Regions from separate parts of the Pseudomonas sp. UF-293 genome, predicted to be linked through region 2. Evidence: predicted binding sites of a transcription regulator. Region 2 holds the regulator's gene; each other region holds the start of a gene.
The links. Region 2 encodes FliA, which starts transcription of late flagellar genes. Its sites were predicted from a motif close to CTAAAGTTTNNNNNNNNNNNGCCGNTAA; they were not measured.

Region 1: a site for FliA is predicted at 1,048-1,075, ahead of AC4IHP_RS22240 (methyl-accepting chemotaxis protein). Genes of this name have one in related genera too.
Region 3: a site for FliA is predicted at 2,889-2,916, ahead of AC4IHP_RS20285 (methyl-accepting chemotaxis protein). Genes of this name have one in related genera too.

What each region holds. Positions count from the first base shown of each region.
Region 1 is NZ_JBSICA010000026.1:65,787-73,207, reverse strand. Features, by position in the region: gene AC4IHP_RS22245 (transporter) at 1-913, opposite strand, end outside; gene AC4IHP_RS22240 (methyl-accepting chemotaxis protein) at 1,189-2,811, shown strand; gene AC4IHP_RS22235 (PepSY domain-containing protein) at 2,994-3,299, opposite strand; gene AC4IHP_RS22230 (glycerophosphodiester phosphodiesterase) at 3,456-4,583, opposite strand; gene AC4IHP_RS22225 (DUF2025 family protein) at 4,804-5,130, shown strand; gene AC4IHP_RS22220 (DUF1003 domain-containing protein) at 5,239-5,739, opposite strand; gene AC4IHP_RS22215 (methyl-accepting chemotaxis protein) at 5,876-7,195, opposite strand.
Region 2 is NZ_JBSICA010000035.1:3,315-10,735, reverse strand. Features, by position in the region: gene AC4IHP_RS24510 (chemotaxis protein CheA) at 1-410, opposite strand, end outside; gene AC4IHP_RS24505 (protein phosphatase CheZ) at 465-1,253, opposite strand; gene AC4IHP_RS24500 (chemotaxis response regulator CheY) at 1,272-1,643, opposite strand; gene fliA (RNA polymerase sigma factor FliA) at 1,811-2,551, opposite strand; gene fleN (flagellar synthesis regulator FleN) at 2,548-3,378, opposite strand; gene flhF (flagellar biosynthesis GTPase FlhF) at 3,495-4,835, opposite strand; gene flhA (flagellar biosynthesis protein FlhA) at 4,847-6,976, opposite strand; gene AC4IHP_RS24475 (YncE family protein) at 7,401-7,421, shown strand, end outside.
Region 3 is NZ_JBSICA010000021.1:48,801-56,221, forward strand. Features, by position in the region: gene AC4IHP_RS20280 (NAD(P)/FAD-dependent oxidoreductase) at 1-1,035, shown strand, start outside; gene AC4IHP_RS20285 (methyl-accepting chemotaxis protein) at 1,192-2,817, opposite strand; tRNA gene AC4IHP_RS20290 (tRNA-Pro) at 2,979-3,055, opposite strand; tRNA gene AC4IHP_RS20295 (tRNA-Lys) at 3,153-3,228, opposite strand; tRNA gene AC4IHP_RS20300 (tRNA-Pro) at 3,234-3,310, opposite strand; tRNA gene AC4IHP_RS20305 (tRNA-Asn) at 3,320-3,395, opposite strand; gene clpB (ATP-dependent chaperone ClpB) at 3,693-6,257, opposite strand; gene pgeF (peptidoglycan editing factor PgeF) at 6,388-7,110, opposite strand; gene rluD (23S rRNA pseudouridine(1911/1915/1917) synthase RluD) at 7,107-7,421, opposite strand, start outside.

The sequences.
Region 1 (7,421 bases), on a different contig from region 2:
CCCCCACATTCATCCCGAAAAAGCCGGCAATGATGTTGATCGGCAAGGCCAGCACCGTTACCACCGTCAGGGTGAACAGCGTGCGGTTGCTCTGCTCGTTGAGGTTGGCGGCGATTTCTTCCTGCAACAGTTTGATCCGTTCGCCAAGGGCGGTGAGGTCGTTGATGATCAGCGCAAACTCCTCGGTGGATTTGCGCAACTCCTTGACGTCCTCCTTCTGCAACCACGGCGGCGGACGATTGAGCAGGCGCAGCAGCGAACCCGGCTCCAGCGCCAGCAGCCGTTGCAGACGCACCAGCACGCGGCGATTGGCACCGAGTTCGGCGCGGTTGGTCGACAGGCGCGAGGAGAGCAATTCGTCTTCGACCTGATCGACACTCAGGCTGGTCTTGCGCACGATCTGCGTCAGCACTTCGCCCTGATCGCGCAGCAGATGCACGAGCAGTTCCGAGGGCGAGCGAAAGCATTCGCCGGCCTTCACCGACGAGCGCAACTTGTCCACCGAGTGCAGCGGTTGCAGGCGCGCGCTGACGATGAGTTTGCTGCGCACGCAGACCCACAGCGTCGACACATCCGAGGAGACCATGCTGCTGAGGTTGAACACCACATCGTTGACCACCGCCAGCAGCGCCGAATCGACGTGCTCGATGCGCGTCGAACGCGAACCTTCGTGCAGCGCTTCGAAAAACTCCTCGGGCAATTGCAGATGACTTTTCATCCAGCGCTCGCATGCGGCATGGGCCAGATTTAAGTGCAGCCAGAGAAATTCGCCGCTGTCGCTGTCATCCTGCAAACAGCGCAAAGCCGTCGCCGAATCGAGCTCTCGCCCGCGCTCACCGGGCAGAAAACGAAAGCCGTAGAGCAAGCCAAACAGGTCCGGATCGCGATGGCTGATATCGAGGCTGTGGTTCATGGCGGCTCGCTGCGAGGAGGGTGTCTGGGGCAGGATTTTCAGGTTCACCTGAGCGGCATCATCGCAAGCCAACATGACCGTTTTGTGACAGCAAAAAGACGTCAAATCAATGTGTTACCGGCCGTCGGAAGTTTCTCAAGGAAGGCTCTGGCGCGCCGATCTCAGGTGAGTTAGGTTGCGCGCCATTGGCTTTTTGCCACGGTGCGACGACAGGGAAGTCCGGCCATTTTTCACGTCCGCTCGGGCGTGCTCATCCCTGCTTCGAGTACCTTGCAATGCTGCAAAAATCCCTGAGAGCGCAAATTCTCGCCCTGCTGAGCGGCAGTCTGTTGGCGATGCTGTTGATCGCGCTGGCCTGTTTCCATTTCCTCTCCAATGGCGTGCAAAGCTACAGCCAGTTGATTGCTGGCCCGTTGCACACTTCGCAACTGATCGATGAAGCCAACCTGCAATTCAAAGTGCAGGTGCAGGAGTGGAAAAACGTCCTGCTGCGCGGTAAGCAACCGGCGGATCTGGCGAAATACTGGAGCCAGTTCGAAGAGCGCCAGCGCGACGTGCAGAACATTCTCGGCGAACTGGCCGGCCAGAAAGGCATCGAGGCCACTCTCAAATCACGTATCGAACGCTTGCGCGAAGAGCATCGCCAGTTGGGCGCGGCCTATCAGAAAGGCCGCGATGCCTACGTCGCTGCCGGTGGTGATCCGAGCGCCGGCGACGCTGCGGTCAAAGGCGTCGACCGCGCCACCAGTGAACAGATGAGCGCGTTGGTTGCCGAGCTGCGCAAGCAGGGCACCGAGCAATCGGCATTGATCAGTGCCAGCGCCGATCGCACCGTGTGGCTGGGCCTGTTGGTGATGCTCGCGTCAGGCTTGCTGATCGGTCTGCTGAGCCTGTGGCTGGTCAGCCGCAACCTGATCGAGCCGATCCGCAACCTCATCGATTACGTCTCCCGCTTGAGCCGTGGGCAGTTGGCCGAGCGCGTTGTCAGCGAGCGTCGCGATGAGCTGGGCAACCTTGCCGCCGCAGCAAACACTCTGCGTGATTTTCTGGCGGACACCTTCACTCGGTTGCAACGCAGCGCCAGTGATCTGGACAGCGCCAGCGGCGAGTTGAACGCCATCGCCACGACGATGGCCGGCGGCACCAGCGAGCAATTCAATCGCACTGATCAAGTGGCCACGGCGATGAACGAAATGTCCGCCACGGCGCAGGAAGTCGCCCGACACGCCGCCGATGCCGCGCGCGCTGCCGACGATGCCGATCAGTCGGCGCAGCAGGGTGAAAAGGTCATGCAGACCACCATCCATTCCATCACGCAGATGCGCGGCGAAATCGCCAACACCGCCACGGTGATCCGTCGCCTCGAGACCGACAGCGGCCGTATCGGCAAGGTGCTGGAAGTGATTCGGGGCATCGCTGAACAGACCAACCTGCTGGCGCTCAACGCGGCCATTGAAGCAGCACGGGCGGGTGAGGCCGGGCGGGGTTTTGCCGTCGTCGCCGATGAGGTGCGCAACCTCGCTCAGCGCACGGCGGAGTCGATCATCGAGATCAACCAGATTATTCAGAACGTGCAGACCGGGGCTGTCGATGCCGCGCAGGCTATCGAGAGCGGCCAGGCGCGCAGTGACGAAAGCGTTGAGCAGGTGACTCAGGCTGGCGCGATGCTGGAGCGCATCACCTTGGCCGTGGAGGCGATTCGCGACATGAACCGGCAGATCGCCACGGCGGCTGAGGAGCAGACTTCAGTGGCCGAGGATATCTCGCGCAACCTGACCGAAATCACCGCGATTGCCAGCACCAACCTGGACAACGTGCAGCGCACCGAAAGTGCCAGTCAGAATCTGCATGGGTTGTCGGGGCAGTTGAATGAGGTGACGGCGCGGTTGAGTGCCTGATTGCGAGTTCTCGCGTCCGGCAACTTTTGTAGGTCTTCGCCTGCTCGAGATGGCGTTGGAACAGTCAACATTGATGTCGCTGACGCTGCGCTTTCGTGAGCAGGCTCGCTCACACATGATTAACGGCAGGCATAAAAAAGCCGCACGATCTTCCAATCGTGCGGCGCTTTAACAGCGGTCTATCAAGTGTCTTGCTTGTTGCTCAGCACTTTACCGGTGGTCGCATCAAAGTCCACGTCGAACTCTTTGCCGTCAGCGGTTTTAAGTTCAACTTCGTACTCATAACCGTTGAAGTGGTTATCCAGGTCGGTATCGGTAATCGTTGCGCCCGGGTGCAGTTTCAGTGCTTCGGCGTTCATCGATTCCAGCGACTTGATCTTGCCGTCCTTGACCAGTTGCGGGATCTGGTCAATGCGAACATCAGCCTGAGCCAGGCCAGCGGTGAGGGTCAGGGCAGCGGCGGTAAACAGGGCAGTCAAAGTTTTCATCGGTTCATTCCTTGGCAGTGCGTTGAAGTGGTTGATCTGTGTAAGTGAGTTCAGATTAACCAGCGCAACTTAACTCTCCCTTAAATCTCTGCCTCGCGATAAAACTGCTCTTTTTGGGAGCGAGCCTGCTCGCGAAGCAGGCGACTCGATAACAGGTTAGAAACCGTTCTTCTTCAATACCTCGTCAACACTGCCAACAGCCGGACGCTTATAAAACTTGAGCAATTCACTGGCGCGGTTGGTAAAGATGCCATCAACCCCCGACGCCATGACTTTCTCGTAGTCCACCGGCTCGTCGACCGTATAAACATGCACCAGCATCCCTTGGTCGTGGGTGTACTGATTCATCCACGGCTGCACCAGATCGGAATAGCTCTGGTCACCGCCATGGGTCAGCTTCGCCGATGGACCAGTGCCGATCGCGCCCTGGGCTTTGGCGTAATCGACCCATTGCTTGAATTCAGCTTCCGACTTCGGTTCCTGTTTGCCGTAGAAAACGTTTTTGTCTTTCTCACCGGACGCGGCAAACGTCACGGCGGATTTGGGCTCGATGCTGCCTTCGCCGACCCACAACAGCAGGATCTTCGGCACCTGGGGCATTTCCTTCTCCAGCAATTGCAGGCTGTTTTTATCGAAGGTCTGCAGGATCACCTTGCCTTTGCCCTGACCGACGCCCAGCGCACTTTTCGCCAGTTTCGAACCGGCCGGGCTCAACCAGCCGCGATCCTGGAGTTTTTCCTTGAGGTCATGTTCGATGCCGGGAAACAGCTGCGGCTCTTTGGTTTCGATGTACAGGCCCGGTTTGTGCTGCGGGTTGGCGCGGGCGATGTCGATGATTTCATCGAGGGTAAGAATTTTCAGCCCGGCGTAGGAAGGGCGGGCGCGATCCGGGTACTTGGTGTTGAACCAGCTGCCGGCATCGAGGCTTTTCAGCTCGGCCATGGTGAACGCGGTGGCCGGGCTGTCCTTGCGCTCGGGGAATTTGCTGGCGACGTCAGTGGTGCGTTGCAGGTTGTCATCGTGCAGGGCGAACAGCACGCCGTCCTTGCTGCGCTGCAAATCCATTTCCAGGTAATCGGCGCCGAGGTCACGAGCCAGTTTGTAGGCCGCTGCGGTGGATTCCGGAGCATCGAACGACGCGCCACGGTGGGCGATTACCGCCGGATGCGGAATGCCATGGGCGGCAGCGATTGCCTTGGGCTCCGGGTGGCTGGCGGCATGCGCCTGACCGAGGCCGAACAACAGACTCAGCACCAGAGCGCTTCGGGTAAAAGTGGCAGGCATGGTCGAGTTCCTTTCGCAGGTATTTTTCGAGACGTACCTTTTAACAACTGAAGCGCCGCAGGGCTATCGCCAGACCGACATAAACCGAGCAAAACGGAAATTTCCTGCACTTTTGTGGCGCTGTTTGCAGTACGCTTGCCCTCGGCAGACGCCCCGGCAGAGGGCGCGCCGCTGCGTTGCCCTGCGTGTAAACCATCGATCAACTTTCGTGAGGTTTACCATGCGCATCACCTCCCAACTCATCTGCCAGGCCGCCGACGATCTCAAAGGCTTCGTCGGCTTCAACCGCAAGACCGGTCAATACATCGTGCGCTTCAGCGAAGATTCCTTCGGCATGGACGTTGCCGACGACGGCATCATCCCGGCCAGTGAATTCGTCTGGGCGACGGCGTCGGACACCACCATGACGCTCAAGCGCGAGTTGATTCAGTTGCTGCTCGATCAACACATCGACGAACGCATCAACATCACCGAACCGTTGCGGGTGTACATGAGCAAGGTTGAAGTGCCGGAGATTGCTGCGGTGCGAAGTCTGGTGCGCGGTTGAGTTTTTGCAGTGTGGTTGCGGGCCTCTTCGCGAGCAGGCTCGCTCCCACAGGGATTTTGTGAACGCCACAGATCCAATGTGGGAGCGAGCCTGCTCGCGAAGGCGGCCTTAGTTCTGGCACACGTGAGCGTGCAACTCGCTGGTCAGGCCTTCGATGCGCTCGGTGAGGGTTTTCGTCATTTCGGTAAGGCGGGTGTTTTGTTCCAGCAACGCCAGCAATTGCGCGGAATTCTTCGCCGCCTCAGCCTGACGTTCGGTATTGGCCTGTGCCAGCGCTTCGCGGTGCTGCGCATCGGCGTCGGCCTGCGCTTTATCGCGCGCGGCCTGACGGGTTTGCGCAAGCAGGATCAATGGCGCGGCGTAGGCCGCCTGCAGGCTGAAGGCCAGGTTCAGCAGGATGAACGGGTAGACGTCGAATTGAGTCACGCCCCATACGTTGAGAGCGATCCATACCGCAACGATCAAGGTTTGCGCTCCAAGGAACAGCGGCGTGCCGAAGAATCGCGCAAACGCTTCGGCGCGCAGGGCGAAGGCGTCGTTGCCGAAGGTCGTATTCAGATGGGCGTGGGGGCGGTGGAAGCGCAGGTGATCGATGGGGGCGTTGGATATTTCGGATTTTTAGTTATTCATGGGGCACTCGGCGGGGCTTGGGACGTGTCGTCACTATAGCTCTGCGTTGTGGCGGACGACCTTCGTGGGCAAGCCCGCGAAGGTCGCGACTCGTTCTATCGACCCTGCACAAACCTCAATTCGGCACCCGCTCATTGGCAAACATGCTCACTGCATCCACCGCCTCACTGGCGCCATCGCGAATCTGCAGAATCACCGTGCCGGCCTGATTGGCCAGCTCCACGCCCTCTGCGGCGCGGTCGCGGGTGCCTTGCATGCTCTTGATCGCCTGCCGTGTTTCGCTCTGGATCAGACTGATCATGGTGGAGATCTCGGCGGTGGAACCGCTGGTGCGCGCGGCCAGTTGCCGGACTTCATCGGCCACCACGGCAAAGCCGCGCCCCTGTTCACCGGCGCGTGCCGCCTCGATGGCGGCGTTGAGGGCGAGCAGGTTGGTCTGATCGGCGATCGCGCGGATGGTGTTGACGATGGCGGTGATCTGTTCGGAGCGCTCGCCCAGTTGCGCGATCAGCGTTGAGGACTGGCTGATGTCCTCGGCGATTTCGCGCATTTCGCTGGCAGCCTGTTGAATCACCTGCGTACCTTGCTCGGCGACTTTTCGCGTCGCCACCGAGATGTGATAAGCGGTGCTCGCACTGCGCGCGTCCTGCTCGTGTTGTTCGACACGGGCGGTAACGTCAGACGCGAATTTCACGACTTTGTACAAGCGCCCCGAAGCGTCGTAGACCGGGTTGTAGTTGGCTTCCAGCCAGACGATCTGACCGCGCTTATCCACACGCTCGAACTGCCCGTGGAAAAACTCGCCCTGATTCAGGCGCCGCCAGAAATCCTGATAGGCGCCGCTGTTGACCAGCGCCGGGGTGCAGAACAAGCGGTGATGCTGGCCTTTGAGCTCTGCGAGGTTGTAACCCATGCGCGTGAGAAAATTCTGGTTGGCGGTAAGAATGTTGCCGTCCAGATCGAACTCGATCACCGCCATCGCGCGATCGATCGCCTGCAACTTGGCGTTGGCCTCGTTCTCCTGCTGCACCTTGGCGGTGACATCCATCGCGTACTTGACCACTTTGACCACCCGTCCCGACGCATCCTTGATCGGGCTGTAACTGGCCTCGAGCCAGATCGGCTGGCCTTTGCTGTCGACTCGTTCAAAAGTGCCGGATTGGAACTGACCGTTTTTCAAGCGCGACCAAAGCTCGGTGTATTGAGCACTGCGACCGAACTCTGGTGTGCAGAAGTGCCGGTGCGGCTGGCCGATCGCCTGGGCAGCCGTGTAGCCCATGGTCTTGAGGAAATTGTCATTGGCACGCAACACCACGCCATCAAGATCGAACTCGATCACCGCCATCGAACGGTTGATCGCTTCGAGCATTGCAGCTTGGTCAAAAACGGTGTGTTGCAGTTCAGCGAGGGCGGCTTTCTGGCGATTGAAAAACATGCTTGCGATACTCGGGAAGTGGGGAAAATCAAAAGGATTCAGTCCCTATTCCTGCGCCGGCAGACCGAAATGCACGGACGGCATTCGGTGGTGACTGCTCAATGCCAGCGTTCCGTTACTGGCAGATGGCTACTTATACAAAACTTAATAAAGTTGTACAAGAAAGGAATTTTTCACAAGTTTGTATAACTTTTTACGAAGTTAGTTGTACACGGCTCGACGAGCC
Region 2 (7,421 bases):
GCAACGGCTTCATCCGCCGATTGCGGCTCGGCCAGACGCGCCAGCGCGGCCAGCAGCTCCGGCGTGGCGGCGGTGATCGGTGCACGCTCACGGACTTCGCTGAACATGCTGTTCACCGCGTCCAGTGCTTCGAGCACCACGTCCATCAGTTCTGCATCAACGCGACGCTCACCCTTGCGCAGGATGTCGAACACGTTTTCGGCGATGTGACAGCACTCCACCAGCTCATTGAGCTGAAGGAAGCCGGCGCCCCCTTTTACAGTGTGGAAACCGCGAAAAATTGCATTGAGCAGATCTGCATCATCCGGACGGCTTTCCAGCTCGACCAGTTGTTCGGACAGTTGCTCAAGAATCTCGCCGGCCTCAACCAGGAAATCCTGAAGGATCTCTTCATCGGCGCCGAAGCTCATTAATGGGGTGCTCCTACAGGTCTAAAAACCCAAAAAACCTGAAATTCCGAAACTCTAGAATCCAAGGCTGGATAACAAATCGTCCACATCGTCCTGACCGGACACAACGTCTTCTCGTTTATCGGCATGAATCTGCGGACCTTCACCCTGCGAGAGATGTTTTTGTGGATCTTTTTCAGCAAGCATTGCAGCGCGGTCATGTTCGATGCCCGCAAAGCGGTCGACCTGACTGGCCATGAGCACGAGTTTGAGCAGATTGCTTTCGACTTCGGTGACCAGTTGGGTCACACGCTTGATCACTTGACCTGTGAGGTCCTGGTAATCCTGAGCCAGCAGGATGTCGTTGAGGTTGCTCGACACCGCACGGTTGTCCGTGCTGCTGCGTGACAGAAAACCGTCGACCCGGCGCGCCAGTTCGCGGAACTCTTCAGCCCCGACCTCGCGACGCATGAAGCGGCCCCAATCGGCGCTCAACGTCTGCGCTTCATCAGCGAGACTGTTGACCACCGGCGTGGCGCTCTCCACCAGATCCATGGTGCGGTTGGCCGCGGCTTCCGTCAGCTTGACCACATAGCCCAGGCGTTCGGTGGCGTCGGTGATTTGCGACACTTCCTCGGCCTGCGGCATGTGCGGATCGATCTGGAAATTGACGATCGCACTGTGCAGTTCACGTGTGAGCTTGCCCACTTCCTGATACAGGCCGCGGTCACGGGTCTGATTGAGCTCATGGATCAGTTGCACCGCGTCGCCGAACTTGCCTTTTTCAAGGCTCTCGACCAGTTCGACCGCGTGTTTTTTCAGGGTCGATTCGAAATCGCCCTGTGATGATTCGTTATGCTCCATAGCTCCCCCGCGCATTCATCAGCCGATGCGTTCGAAAATCTTCTCGATTTTGTCTTTCAACGCTTGAGCCGTGAAAGGTTTGACCACGTAACCGTTCACACCGGCCTGAGCGGCCTCGATGATCTGCTCGCGCTTGGCTTCAGCAGTCACCATCAACACCGGGAGGTGCTTGAGTTTTTCATCGGCGCGCACGTGACGCAGCAGGTCGATACCGGTCATGCCAGGCATGTTCCAGTCCGTTACCAGAAAGTCGATGCTGCCGCTGTTGAGCACCGGAATGGCAGTGGTGCCATCGTCGGCCTCGACGGTGTTGGTGAACCCAAGATCGCGCAGCAGGTTCTTGATGATCCGCCGCATCGTTGAGAAGTCATCAACGATGAGGATTTTCATGTCTTTGTTCAATTCGACCTCCAAGCAGTCTTAAACGCGCCCAGCACCTGGACGCGCCACTTCAATCAATCGGCATAGCACTCGAAGTTTGTCTGGAGCACAACGGATCGAGACCGGCGCCGTTCATCACCGCACCAGCCTCGTTTCGCAGTGTCCCCACACTGCCTTCAGCGCGCTCGCCACTCCCCCAAACGCCCCCGCAGACGGGCCGCGCACTGGCTGTGTAACTGGCTGACCCGCGATTCACTGACGCCAAGGACTTCACCGATTTCCTTAAGGTTCAGCTCTTCGTCGTAGTACAGCGCCAACACCAGTCGCTCACGCTCCGGCAAATTGGCAATCGCGTCCGCCAGCGCCGCCTGGAAGCGTTCATCTTCCAGATCGCGTGACGGCTCCATATGAGCACTCGCGCCATCCTCGTGCAGCCCTTCGTGTTCGCCGTCCTGCAGCAGGTCGTCGAAACTGAACAGGCGACTGCCCAAGGTGTCATTCAGAATCCCGTAGTAATCGTCGAGACTCAATTGGAGTTCGGCCGCAACCTCGTGATCTTTAGCGTCACGGCCGGTTTTAGCTTCAATCGAGCGAATCGCGTCGCTGACCATCCTGGTATTACGGTGAACCGAGCGTGGCGCCCAGTCACCTTTGCGCACTTCATCGAGCATCGCGCCGCGGATTCGAATGCCCGCGTACGTTTCGAAACTGGCGCCTTTGCTGGCGTCGTATTTGGTCGAGACTTCCAGCAAACCGATCATCCCGGCCTGGATCAGGTCTTCGACCTGCACGCTTGCCGGCAGGCGCGCCAGCAAGTGATAGGCAATGCGCTTGACCAGTGGCGCGTAGCGCTCGATCAATTCGTATTGCGCGTCACGCGCCGACTTTTTGTAAAGATTCATGCCACTGGCGGTCATATCACAGGCCCTGCGGTTTGCTGCACGAGACGCTCGACGAAAAATTCCAGGTGCCCGCGCGGGTTGGCCGGCAGCGGCCAGGTGTCGACCTTCTGGGCAATGGCCTTGAAGGCCAGCGCGCACTTGGAACGGGGAAAGGCTTCGTAGACGGCGCGCTGCTTCTGCACCGCTTTGCGCACGCTTTCGTCGTACGGCACGGCGCCGACGTATTGTAGGGCGACGTCGAGGAAGCGATCCGTGACCTTGGTCAACTTGGCGAACAGGTTGCGCCCTTCCTGCGGGCTCTGCGCCATGTTGGCCAGCACGCGGAAGCGGTTCATGCCGTAGTCGCGGTTGAGCAACTTGATCAGCGCGTAAGCGTCGGTGATCGAAGTCGGCTCGTCGCAGACCACCAGCAACACCTCTTGCGCGGCGCGTACGAAACTGACTACCGAGTCACCAATGCCCGCAGCGGTGTCGATCACCAGCACGTCGAGATTGTCGCCGATGTCGCTGAACGCCTGGATCAGGCCAGCGTGTTGCGCCGGGCTCAGGTGCACCATGCTCTGCGTGCCGGAGGCCGCCGGCACGATGCGAATCCCGCCCGGGCCCTGCAACAGCACGTCGCGCAGTTCGCAACGGCCTTCGATGACGTCGGCCAGTGTGCGCTTGGGTGTCAGCCCCAGCAGAACGTCGACGTTGGCCAGGCCCAGGTCGGCGTCCAGCAGCATGACCCGACGGCCAAGCTCTGCCAGCGCCAGCGACAAGTTCACTGACACGTTAGTCTTGCCGACGCCACCTTTGCCGCCGGTCACCGCGATCACCTGTACGGGATGCATGCTGCCCATGTTATTTCTTTACCTTGTCTTGCATAGACGGAGGCCACATTACTGGCTGCGCGTTCACGATCGGAACAATGCGTGGCAGACCATCGATGTAGGTACAAAAACTGTTCATGATTACCTCAGCCAACCTGCTTGGTCGGGCTGTGATAGATATCAGCGAACATGTCAGCCATGGCTTCTTCGCTGGGTTCTTCCTGCATTTGCACGCTGACGGCGCGGCTGACCAGTTGATGACGGCGCGGCAGATGCAGATCATCCGGAATCCGTGGGCCATCGGTCAGGTACGCGACCGGCAATTCATGACTGATCGCCAGGCTCAACACTTCGCCGAGACTGGCCGTTTCATCCAGTTTAGTCAGGATGCAACCGGCGAGCCCGCAACGCTTGTAACTGTGATAAGCGGCGGTTAGAACCTGTTTCTGGCTGGTGGTTGCCAGGACCAGATAATTTTTTGAGCGAATGCCACGCCCGGCCAGGCTCTCGAGCTGCATGCGCAACGCCGGATCACTGGCTTGCAGCCCGGCAGTATCGATCAAAACCACGCGTTTGCGTAGCAGTGGATCCAATGCCTGCACCAGCGACTGGCCGGGATCGACGTGCGTCACCGGCACGTTGAGGATGCGCCCGAGGGTTTTCAGTTGTTCCTGCGCGCCGATGCGGAAGCTGTCCATACTGACCAGCGCAACATTCTGCGCGCCGTACTTGAGCACATAACGCGCGGCGAGCTTGGCCAGCGTGGTGGTCTTGCCCATGCCGGCGGGGCCGACCATGGCAATCACACCGCCCTCTTCCAGCGGCTCGACTTCCGGTACGGCAATCATCCGCGCCAGGTGCGCCAGCAGCATGCGCCAGGCCTGACGGGGTTCTTCGATATCGGTGATCAGCGCCAACAGGTCGCGCGACAGCGGGCCGGACAGGCCAATACGCTGCAGACGGCGATACAGATTGGCCTGGGCCGGACGGCTGCCTTGCAGCTGATTCCAGGCCAGGGTGCCGAGTTGCACTTCCATCAACTCGCGCAGGCTGTTCAATTCAAAACGCATCGAATCCAGCGCACGCGGATCGACACCTGCCGAGGCCTGCGCAGGTGCTGCGGCCGGACGCGTCGGTGCGGCGTAGGTCGGCTCGCTCAGCGGCTCGGCAGCGGTCAGCGGCAGGCCTGCGGTCAATGGCAGCCCGGCAAACAATTGCTGATTGGTGTTGCCGTCGGCTTCGCCACGCAGGCTCAGTTCGGCCTGGGCGGTGACGATGCGCGACTGGGTCTTGCGCAGCTCGTCTTCGAGTTCCATGTTCGGAACCCGTGGCGCCAGCGCCGACAATTTGTAATCCAGAGCCGCCGTCAACTCGACGCCGCCGGCAATGCGGCGGTTGCCGATGATGGCGGCATCAGCGCCCAGCTCATCGCGAACCAGCTTCATGGCCTGACGCATATCGGCGGCGAAAAAACGCTTAACTTGCATAAACCACTACCTCAGCCGTTGGGCCCTACTGTCGCAACGATGGTCACTTGCTTGTTGTCCGGTACTTCCTGGTAGGCCAGCACATGCAGCCCTGGCACCGCGAGGCGACCGAAGCGCGAGAGCATCGCGCGAATCGGGCCTGCTACCAGCAGGATCACCGGTTGGCCTTGCATTTCCTGACGCTGGGCCGCTTCGATCAACGAACGTTGCAGCTTCTCGGCCATGCTCGGCTCCAGCAGGACGCCCTCTTCCGAGCCTTGTCCTGCCTTCTGCAGACTATTGAGCAATATCTGTTCCAACCTTGGTTCCAATGTGATCACAGGCAGCTCGGACTCAGTACCTACAATGCTTTGGACGATTGCACGGGATACGCCGACCCGCACAGCGGCGACCAGCGCGGCGGTATCTTGACTCTTCGCGGCGTTGTTCGCGATCGCTTCGGCGATGCTGCGGATGTCGCGCACCGGCACGTGCTCGGCGAGCAGCGCTTGCAGAACCTTGAGCAACTGCGACAGCGAAACCACGCCCGGTACCAGCTCTTCTGCCAGTTTCGGCGAGCTCTTGGCCAGCAATTGCATGAGTTGCTGCACTTCCTCGTGGCCGATCAGCTCACTGGAGTGCTTGTACAGAATCTGGTTCAAGTGCGTGGCGACCACGGTGCTGGCGTCGACCACGGTGTAGCCGAGCGATTGCGCCTGGGCGCGCTGGCTGATTTCGATCCACACCGCCTCTAGGCCGAAAGCCGGATCTTTGGCGTTGATCCCGTTGAGCGAGCCGTAGACCTGGCCCGGGTTGATCGCCAGTTCGCGATCCGGGTAGATCTCGGCCTCGGCCAGAATCACCCCCATCAGGGTCAGGCGATACGCGCTCGGCGCCAGATCGAGGTTGTCGCGGATGTGCACGGTCGGCATCAGGAAGCCCAGATCCTGCGAGAGCTTCTTGCGCACGCCCTTGATCCGCGCGAGCAATTGCCCACCCTGATTGCGGTCCACCAGAGGGATCAGGCGATAGCCGACTTCCAGACCAATCATGTCGATCGGCGTAACGTCGTCCCAGCCCAGTTCTTTGGTTTCCATGGCGCGCGCCGGCGACGGCAGCAGTTCCTGCTGACGCTTGACCTCTTCCAGCGCCACGACCTTGGCAACGTTCTGCTTCTTCCAGAACAGGTACGCGCCGCCTGCGGCCAGCGCAGCCATGCTCAGGAAGGAGAAGTGCGGCATGCCCGGCACCAGGCCCATCACTGCCATCAAACCAGCGGCCACGGCCAGCGCTTTCGGCGAGGCGAACATCTGGCGGTTGATCTGCTTGCCCATGTCTTCCGAGCCGGACGCACGGGTCACCATGATCGCCGCTGCTGTAGATAACAACAGTGATGGCAATTGCGCCACTAAACCGTCACCGATGGTCAGCAAGGCGTAAACCTTGCCCGCATCGCCGAAGCTCATGCCGTGCTGGAAGATACCCACGGCCATGCCGCCAATGAGGTTGATGAACAGAATCAGCAGGCCGGCGATGGCGTCACCGCGGACGAACTTGCTGGCACCGTCCATCGAACCGTAGAACTCGGCCTCTTGGGCGACTTCCTGACGGCGCGACTTGGCTTGATTCTGGTCGATCAGGCCGGCGTTGAGGTCGGCGTCGATCGCCATTTGTTTGCCGGGCATCGCATCGAGGGTGAAGCGCGCGCTCACTTCGGAAATCCGCCCGGCACCCTTGGTCACCACGACGAAGTTGATGATCATCAGAATCGCGAAGACCACGATACCGACCACGTAGTTACCGCCGATCACCACCTCACCGAAGGCCTGAATCACCTTACCGGCAGCGGCGTGGCCGTCCTGACCGTGGAGCATCACCACCCGCGTCGAGGCCACGTTCAACGCCAGGCGCAGTAGCGTTGCCACCAGCAGAATGGTCGGGAACACAGCGAAATCCAGCGGCCGCAGCGCATACACGCAGACCAGCAGGACGACGATCGACAGGGCAATGTTGAAGGTGAAGAAGACGTCGAGCAGGAACGGCGGCACCGGCAACATCATCATCGCCAGCATGACCAGCAGCAACAACGGCACGCCCAGATTGCCTCGACTGAGGTCGGCAACGTTGGTGCGTGCTGTATTGAATAACTGAGTGCGATCCACCGGTTTTCCCCGTTCCTTTAAAGCAAACTTTTGACGCCCCGAACGGGCGCAGGGCGGCTACTGCAAGAAGCTTTCCAACTTTTGCGGTGGATTGAAAACGAGCGGATTTGGCGGGGGGATTTGTTGAAGTCGCAATGACCCCTTCGCGAGCAAGCCCGCTCCCATAGGTGCCGAGGCACCACAAAACTTGCCGCTAGCATGCACCCTTTGTGAGACATGTCTTGCTCGCGACGATGATCACTTGGGAGGCCGCTTCTCAAGTGGATCAGGGATAAAACCATGCCGCCCTGCTTATCAGTCGAATGCAGGTCGATCATGCGTGATCGTCGATCTGAAAGAGGGTCACAACTGTCAGACCTGACAGGTGGCAGGCGCGCGAACCTATGGCCTACTGCGAGTCTCCCAAGGCTCAAGGATCCCGGCCATGAACCACTCAACCGATGTA
Region 3 (7,421 bases), on a different contig from region 2:
AAGAAAATCCAGCTGGCCGCAACCTACGACGAAAACGGCGTCGAGCTGGTGCCGGCGCGTGAAGTGGCTTATGACTCGCTGGTGATCAGCGTCGGCAGTACCACCAACGATTTCGGCACCCAGGGCGCAGCGCAGCATTGTCTGTTCCTCGATACGCGCAAACAGGCCGAGCGCTTCCACCAGCAATTGCTCAATCATTATCTGCGCGCCCACGCCGGGCAGACCGACGTGGTCGAGCAGATCAGCGTGGCCATCGTCGGCGCTGGCGCCACCGGCGTCGAACTGGCAGCCGAACTGCACAACGCCGCCCATGAATTGGCCGCGTATGGTCTGGACCGGATCAAACCGGAAAACATGCACATCACGCTGATCGAAGCCGGCCCACGGGTGCTGCCTGCCCTGCCGGAACGCATCAGCGGGCCGGTGCACAAGACCCTGGAGAAGCTCGGGGTCAATGTGATGACCAACGCAGCAGTCAGCGAAGTGACTGCGGACAGCCTGATCACCGCCGATGGCAACGAGATCAAGGCCAGCCTGAAAGTCTGGGCTGCCGGCATTCGCGCACCGGGTTTCCTCAAGGACATCGACGGTCTGGAAACCAACCGTATCAATCAGCTGCAAGTGCTGCCGACTCTGCAAACCACTCGCGACGAAAACATCTTCGCCTTCGGTGACTGCGCAGCCTGCCCGCAACCGGGCACTGATCGCAACGTGCCGCCGCGTGCACAAGCGGCGCATCAACAAGCCTCATTGCTGGCCAAGTCGCTGAAACTGCGCATCGAAGGCAAGACCCTGCCGGAGTACAAATACACCGACTACGGCTCGCTGATTTCGCTGTCGCGTTTTTCTGCTGTGGGTAACTTGATGGGTAACCTGACCGGCAGCGTGATGCTCGAGGGCTGGCTGGCGCGGATGTTCTATGTGTCGCTGTACCGCATGCACCAGATGGCACTGTACGGCCCGTTCCGCACGGCGATGCTGATGCTGGGCAGCAAGATTGGTCGTGGCACCGAGCCGCGTCTGAAACTGCACTAAAGCGCCAACCCGTGGGAGCGAGCCTGCTCGCGAAAGCGGTTGGTCAGTCAACACTGTCGTTGAATGATCCGGCCCCTTCGCGAGCAGGCTCGCTCCCACATTGTTGCGTGCTGTTCTCAAATCAGTAGGCGAAGGCCTGCAATGAATCGCTGTTCATCAGAGCTGGAAGCGCCGCACCATGCCCTGTAGCGCATTGGCCAGCTGCGACAGTTCATGGCTCGATGCGCTGGTCTGATCAGCCCCCGCAGCCGAACGCACCGACAGGTCGCGAATGTTCACCAGATTGCGATCCACTTCCCGCGCCACTTGCGCCTGTTCTTCAGCGGCGCTGGCGATCACCAGGTTGCGCTCGTGAATCTCGTGCACCGACGCCGTGATCGTCACCAACGCCTCACCCGCCCGCTCAGCCAGAACCAAAGTGCTTGCCGCACGGGAAGCGCTGGCCTGCATTGACTCCAGCGCCTGGCTCGAACCGCTGCGCATGCCTTGCACCATCTGTTCGATTTCCTGCGTCGATTGCTGGGTGCGATACGCCAGCGCGCGCACCTCATCAGCCACCACCGCAAAACCTCGACCGCTTTCGCCCGCTCGTGCTGCCTCGATGGCAGCGTTGAGCGCCAGCAGATTGGTCTGCTCGGCGATGGCGCGAATCACGTCCAGAACCTTGCCGATGTCCTGCGACTGATTGGCCAGCGACTGCACCAGTTCACCGGTGTTCTGCACATCGCTGGCCAGGGCATTGATCGCGCTGGCGGTTTCGCTGACGCGCTCCTGGCCCAATCGCGCCGATTGACTGGACTGGCGCGTGGCATCGGACGTCGACACCGCGTTGCGTGCGACTTCCTCCACCGCAGCGGTCATCTGGTTGACCGCAGTGGCGGCTTGCTCGATTTCGTTGTTCTGCTCTTGCAGGCCCTGGGTGCTGTTGACGGTGACGGCGCTCAGTTCATCCGCAGCGGTGGCCAGTTGCGTGGCTGAGCCGCTGATACCTTGCAGGGTCTCGCGCAGGTTCTGTTGCATCGTCGCGAGGGCCTTGAGCAAGCGGCTGACTTCGTCGTTGCCATGGGTTTCGATCGGCCGGGTGAGGTCGCCCTGCGCCACGCTTTCAGCGGCGCTTACGGCGCTGCTCAGCGGCCGGACGATACTGCGCGTGAGCAACATCGCCAGCGCCACTGTGGCCAGCGCTGCCAAGGCAATGAACAGGGTCACGATGGTCCGCGAGGTTTCATAATGCGCAGCGGACTTTTCGCTTTCGGCGGCGACCTGGCGGGCGAACAGATCGGCGAGATCGTTGAGTTGCTTGCCGGAGCCGTCGACCACGGTCTTCATGTCAACCAGGAGCAATTTGGTCAGCTCGTCACGCTTGCCTTGCTCGGCAAGGGTGAATGACTGGGCAATGCCGGTGCGATAGGCGGCGAAGGTTTTCTTGAACTGGTCATACAGCTGCTGACCTTCGGCAGTGTCGACCAGTTTGTCGTAGGCAGCGATCTTCTCGCTCAGCTCCTTGTCGCGGGTGTCCATCTGGCCGCGATAGGTGGCGATGTTGGCCGGATCCTGATCGAGCGCCATACGCAGGGAGATGGTGCGGATGCGCAGCATCAGTTCGCGGATCTCGTCGCCGCCACGGATGCTCGGCAACCAGCGATTCTCCACCGCCACCTCACTGTCGCGAATGCTCGACATCTGCCCCAGCGCAAACACGCCAAGCAAGGCCACCAACACCGCGATCAGGGCAAATCCCAAGGCAGCCCGGGGAGCAATATTCAACTGACGAAGCAACATGACGAACGCCCTTATTCTTGTAATGGCCAGATCAAGGGGCGAAGCGTTGGCAGTCCCCTCGTGTTAGCGGGCTATCGGCAGGTTGTATGACGACTTGAAGGGATTCGCCTCTGGGCAGGCAAAAAAAATCCCCGTATCTTTCGATACGAGGATTTTTAATATGGTCGGGGTAAGGGGATTCGAACTCCTGACATCCTGCTCCCAAAGCAGGCGCGCTACCGGACTGCGCTATACCCCGGTAAAAAAAAGGCGACCTTTCAAAGATCGCCTTCTTCGATCAGCGCTTTTGGCCTCTGATCTTAAGATTCGATCCCAGCGCAAACTGGTTTCAAAAATGGTGGGTCGTGTGGGATTCGAACCTACGACCAATTGGTTAAAAGCCAACTGCTCTACCAACTGAGCTAACGACCCAAATATGGTCGGGGTAAGGGGATTCGAACTCCTGACATCCTGCTCCCAAAGCAGGCGCGCTACCGGACTGCGCTATACCCCGGTTTTAAATTGGCTCCGTGACCAGGACTCGAACCTGGGACCCAATGATTAACAGTCATTTGCTCTACCGACTGAGCTATCACGGAACTACATATTTCAATTTACAACGGTGAAGCCTTGTTGCATCTCGCCACCCGTTCGCATCGCTGCGTTCGTGTGTCTGAGGCGCGCTATTCTACAACCTAGAACACCTCTGTCAACCCCCTAAATTGCTTTCAAGTTAATGATTTGCAACTTATTTCAGTTTCCAACCCAGTGGGTTGAAACGCTGCCGGTGACTGACTGCGGGGCGCACTTTACAAGCCTTTTCCTTTGAGTTCAACAGCCTGGCGAAAAAAAGGCCTCGCAATGCGAGGCCTTCCCGGTTTCATTGCCGCTGAGGCTTAGCCGAAAACGATTTCGTCGTTCTCGACCTTGCCGGTGGCGGTGTCGCCCGGCATGAAATGACCCGACAGGATCAACTGCGCCAGCGGGTTTTCGATCCAGCGCTGGATCGCCCGTTTCAAAGGACGTGCGCCATACACCGGGTCGTAACCGACGGCGATCAGCTTGTCCATCGCTTCCGGGCTCAGCTCCAGCTTCAGCTCGCGCTCGGCCAGACGGCTGCGCAGGCGGCCCAACTGGATCTCGGTAATCCCGGCGATCTGATCTCGCGCCAGCGGCTCGAAGATCACCACCTCGTCGACGCGGTTGATGAACTCCGGACGGAAATGCGACGTCAGCGCGTCCATCACCGCAGCACGCTGCGCCTCACGATCACCGACCAGTTCCTGGATCTGCATCGACCCCAGGTTCGAAGTCATTACGATCACCGTGTTGCGGAAGTCCACCGTGCGCCCGTGGCTATCGGTCAGACGGCCATCCTCGAGCACTTGCAGAAGGATGTTGAAAACATCCGGGTGCGCCTTCTCGACTTCGTCCATAAGGATCACCGAATACGGCTTGCGACGCACCGCTTCAGTCAGATAACCGCCCTCTTCATAGCCGACGTAGCCCGGTGGCGCACCGATCAGACGAGCCACGGAATGTTTCTCCATGAACTCGGACATGTCGATCCGCACCATCGCCTCTTCAGTATCGAAGAGGAATTCGGCCAGCGCCTTGCACAGCTCGGTTTTACCGACACCGGTCGGGCCGAGGAACATGAACGAGCCGCTCGGACGATTCGGGTCGGACAACCCGGCGCGGGAGCGCCGCACGGCGTTGGCCACAGCCACGACCGCTTCTTCCTGACCGATTACCCGTTTGTGCAACAGGCTCTCCATCTTCATCAGCTTGTCGCGCTCGCCTTCAAGCATTTTCGACACCGGGATACCGGTCCACTTCGACACGACTTCGGCGATCTCTTCCTCGGTCACCTTGCTACGCAGCAGCTGATTTTCGCTTTTGCCGTGCTGGTCGACCATTTGCAGGCTGCGCTCCAGATCGGGGATCACCCCGTACTGCAACTCGGCCATGCGGTTCAGATCGCCTTTGCGGCGCGCGGCTTCCAGCTCCTGACGCGATTGCTCGATCTTCTGCTGGATCTGCGCAGAACCCTGCACCTCGGCTTTTTCCGAGTTCCAGATTTCTTCCAGATCGGAATACTCACGCTCGTGACGCTCGATTTCTTCCTGGAGTTTTTCCAGGCGTTTCTTCGCCGCGTCGTCGCTTTCTTTCTTCAGCGCTTGGGATTCCACCTTCAACTGAATCAGGCGCCGCTCCAGACGATCGAGTACTTCCGGTTTGGAGTCGATTTCCATGCGGATTCGGCTGGCGGCCTCGTCGATCAGGTCGATGGCCTTGTCCGGCAATTGCCGATCGGTAATGTAGCGATGGCTGAGCTTGGCCGCGGCGATGATCGCGCCGTCGGTGATCGCCACCTTGTGGTGAACCTCGTAACGTTCCTTGAGGCCACGCAGGATTGCGATGGTATCTTCCTCGCTCGGCTCGTCCACCAGGACTTTCTGGAAGCGCCGCTCCAGCGCCGCATCCTTCTCTATATATTGGCGGTACTCGTTGAGCGTGGTCGCGCCGACGCAGTGCAACTCGCCGCGAGCCAACGCAGGCTTGAGCATGTTGCCGGCATCCATCGAGCCTTCGCCCTTACCGGCGCCGACCATGGTGTGCAGTTCGTCGATGAACAGAATGATCTGCCCTTCCTGCTTCGACAGCTCGTTGAGCAGGCCTTTGAGGCGTTCTTCGAACTCACCGCGATACTTTGCACCGGCAATCAGCGCGCCCATGTCCAGCGACAGCAGACGTTTGCCCTTGAGGCCGTCCGGGACTTCGCCGTTGATGATGCGCTGAGCCAAGCCTTCGGCGATGGCGGTTTTACCCACGCCAGGTTCACCGATCAGCACAGGGTTGTTCTTGGTGCGGCGTTGCAGAACCTGAATGGTGCGACGGATTTCGTCGTCGCGGCCGATCACCGGATCAAGCTTGCCGTCTTCGGCGCGCTTGGTCAGGTCGACGGTGTACTTGTCCAGCGCCTGCCGCGATTCTTCGTGGTTGGCGTCATTTACCGCTTCGCCACCACGCAGGTTGTTGATCGCGTTTTCCAGGGCCTTCTTGCTCACGCCTTGGCCGAGCAGCAACTTGCCGAGCTTGCTGTTCTCGTCCATCGCGGCGAGCAGCACCAGTTCGCTGGAAATGAACTGGTCGCCCTTCTGCTGAGCCAGACGGTCGGCCTGATTGAGCAGGCGCGCCAGATCCTGCGACATGTTGACGTCGCCGGTCGGGTTCTGGATTTTCGGTAGTTGATCGAGCTCTTTGGTCAGCTCTTTACGCAAGCTGTTGACGTCGAAGCCTACCTGCATCAGCAGCGGCTTGATCGAACCGCCCTGCTGTTCAAGCATGGCCTGCATCAAGTGCGCCGGCTCGATGGCCGGATGATCGTGGCCGACTGCCAACGACTGAGCGTCGGACAGGGCCAACTGTAATTTGCTGGTTAAACGGTCAATACGCATGGGTCACCTTCCTTTTGAGCAGGCCGGACCTAAGAAACCATCCTGAATAAAGAAACCTGCCAGATACCGCTATAGATGCGGTCGATTCTGCAAGATTCAAGCGTCAGAGGGTTGATGCAGATCAGAGAGTTTAGCGGGTGAGCCAAACAAGGGAGGCGAAACGACCGGTGCGCAACGCACGGCGGTAAGAAAAGAAGCGCGGATCGGTCACGGTGCAGAAACCGCCACCATAAACAGCCGTGACACCCCGTTCAGCCAGACGCAGGCGCGCCAGCAGATAGATATCAGCCATGAACTTGCCGGCATTGTTGCTCGGTACGAACGCTTCTGCTGCTTCAGGCAGTTGATTGATGAAGACTTCCCGTACTTCCGGACCGACTTCAAAGGCTTTGGGGCCAATGGCCGGGCCGAGCCAGACCAGTACCTCGTCAGTAGGAACATCGAGGCTGTCGAGAGTTGCCTCAAGCACGCCCGCCGCCAGACCACGCCAACCGGCATGAGCGGCCGCGACACGCGTGCCGGCACGATCGCAGAACAATGCTGGCAAACAGTCTGCCGTCATCGCCGTGCAGGCAATGCCCGGCGTTGCCGTCCAACTGGCATCTGCCGTCGCAACAATGCCCGGATCAGCATGGGCAACGGTGATTCCGTGCACTTGCTGCAACCAGGCAGGCTGTATGGAAAAGTGTTCGGTCAAGCGTCGACGGTTCTCGGCGACGGCATCGGGACGGTCATCGACGTGATCGCCCAAATTCAGGCTGTCGAACGGCGCCTCGCTGACACCACCCTCGCGGGTGGTGATACAGGCCCTGACGCTGGCCGGCGCAGGCCAGTCCGGCGTCAGCCAGTTCATCCGACGAAGGCCTCGCGATCCTGCTTGAGCAGGGTCAGCAGCCAGACGAAATCTTCCGGCAGCGGCGATTCCCAGCTCATGCGCTCACCGCTCGTCGGGTGATCGAGTTCAAGGAAGCGCGCGTGCAGAGCCTGACGCGGGAAGTGCTTGAGCGACTCGACCATGGTCGGGTTGGCCGCTGGCGGAATGCGGAAACGCCCGCCATACGCCGGATCGCCGACCAACGGGAAGTTGATGTGCGCCATGTGCACGCGGATCTGGTGGGTCCGCCCGGTTTCCAGTTTCACCCGCACATGGGTGTGCGAACGGAA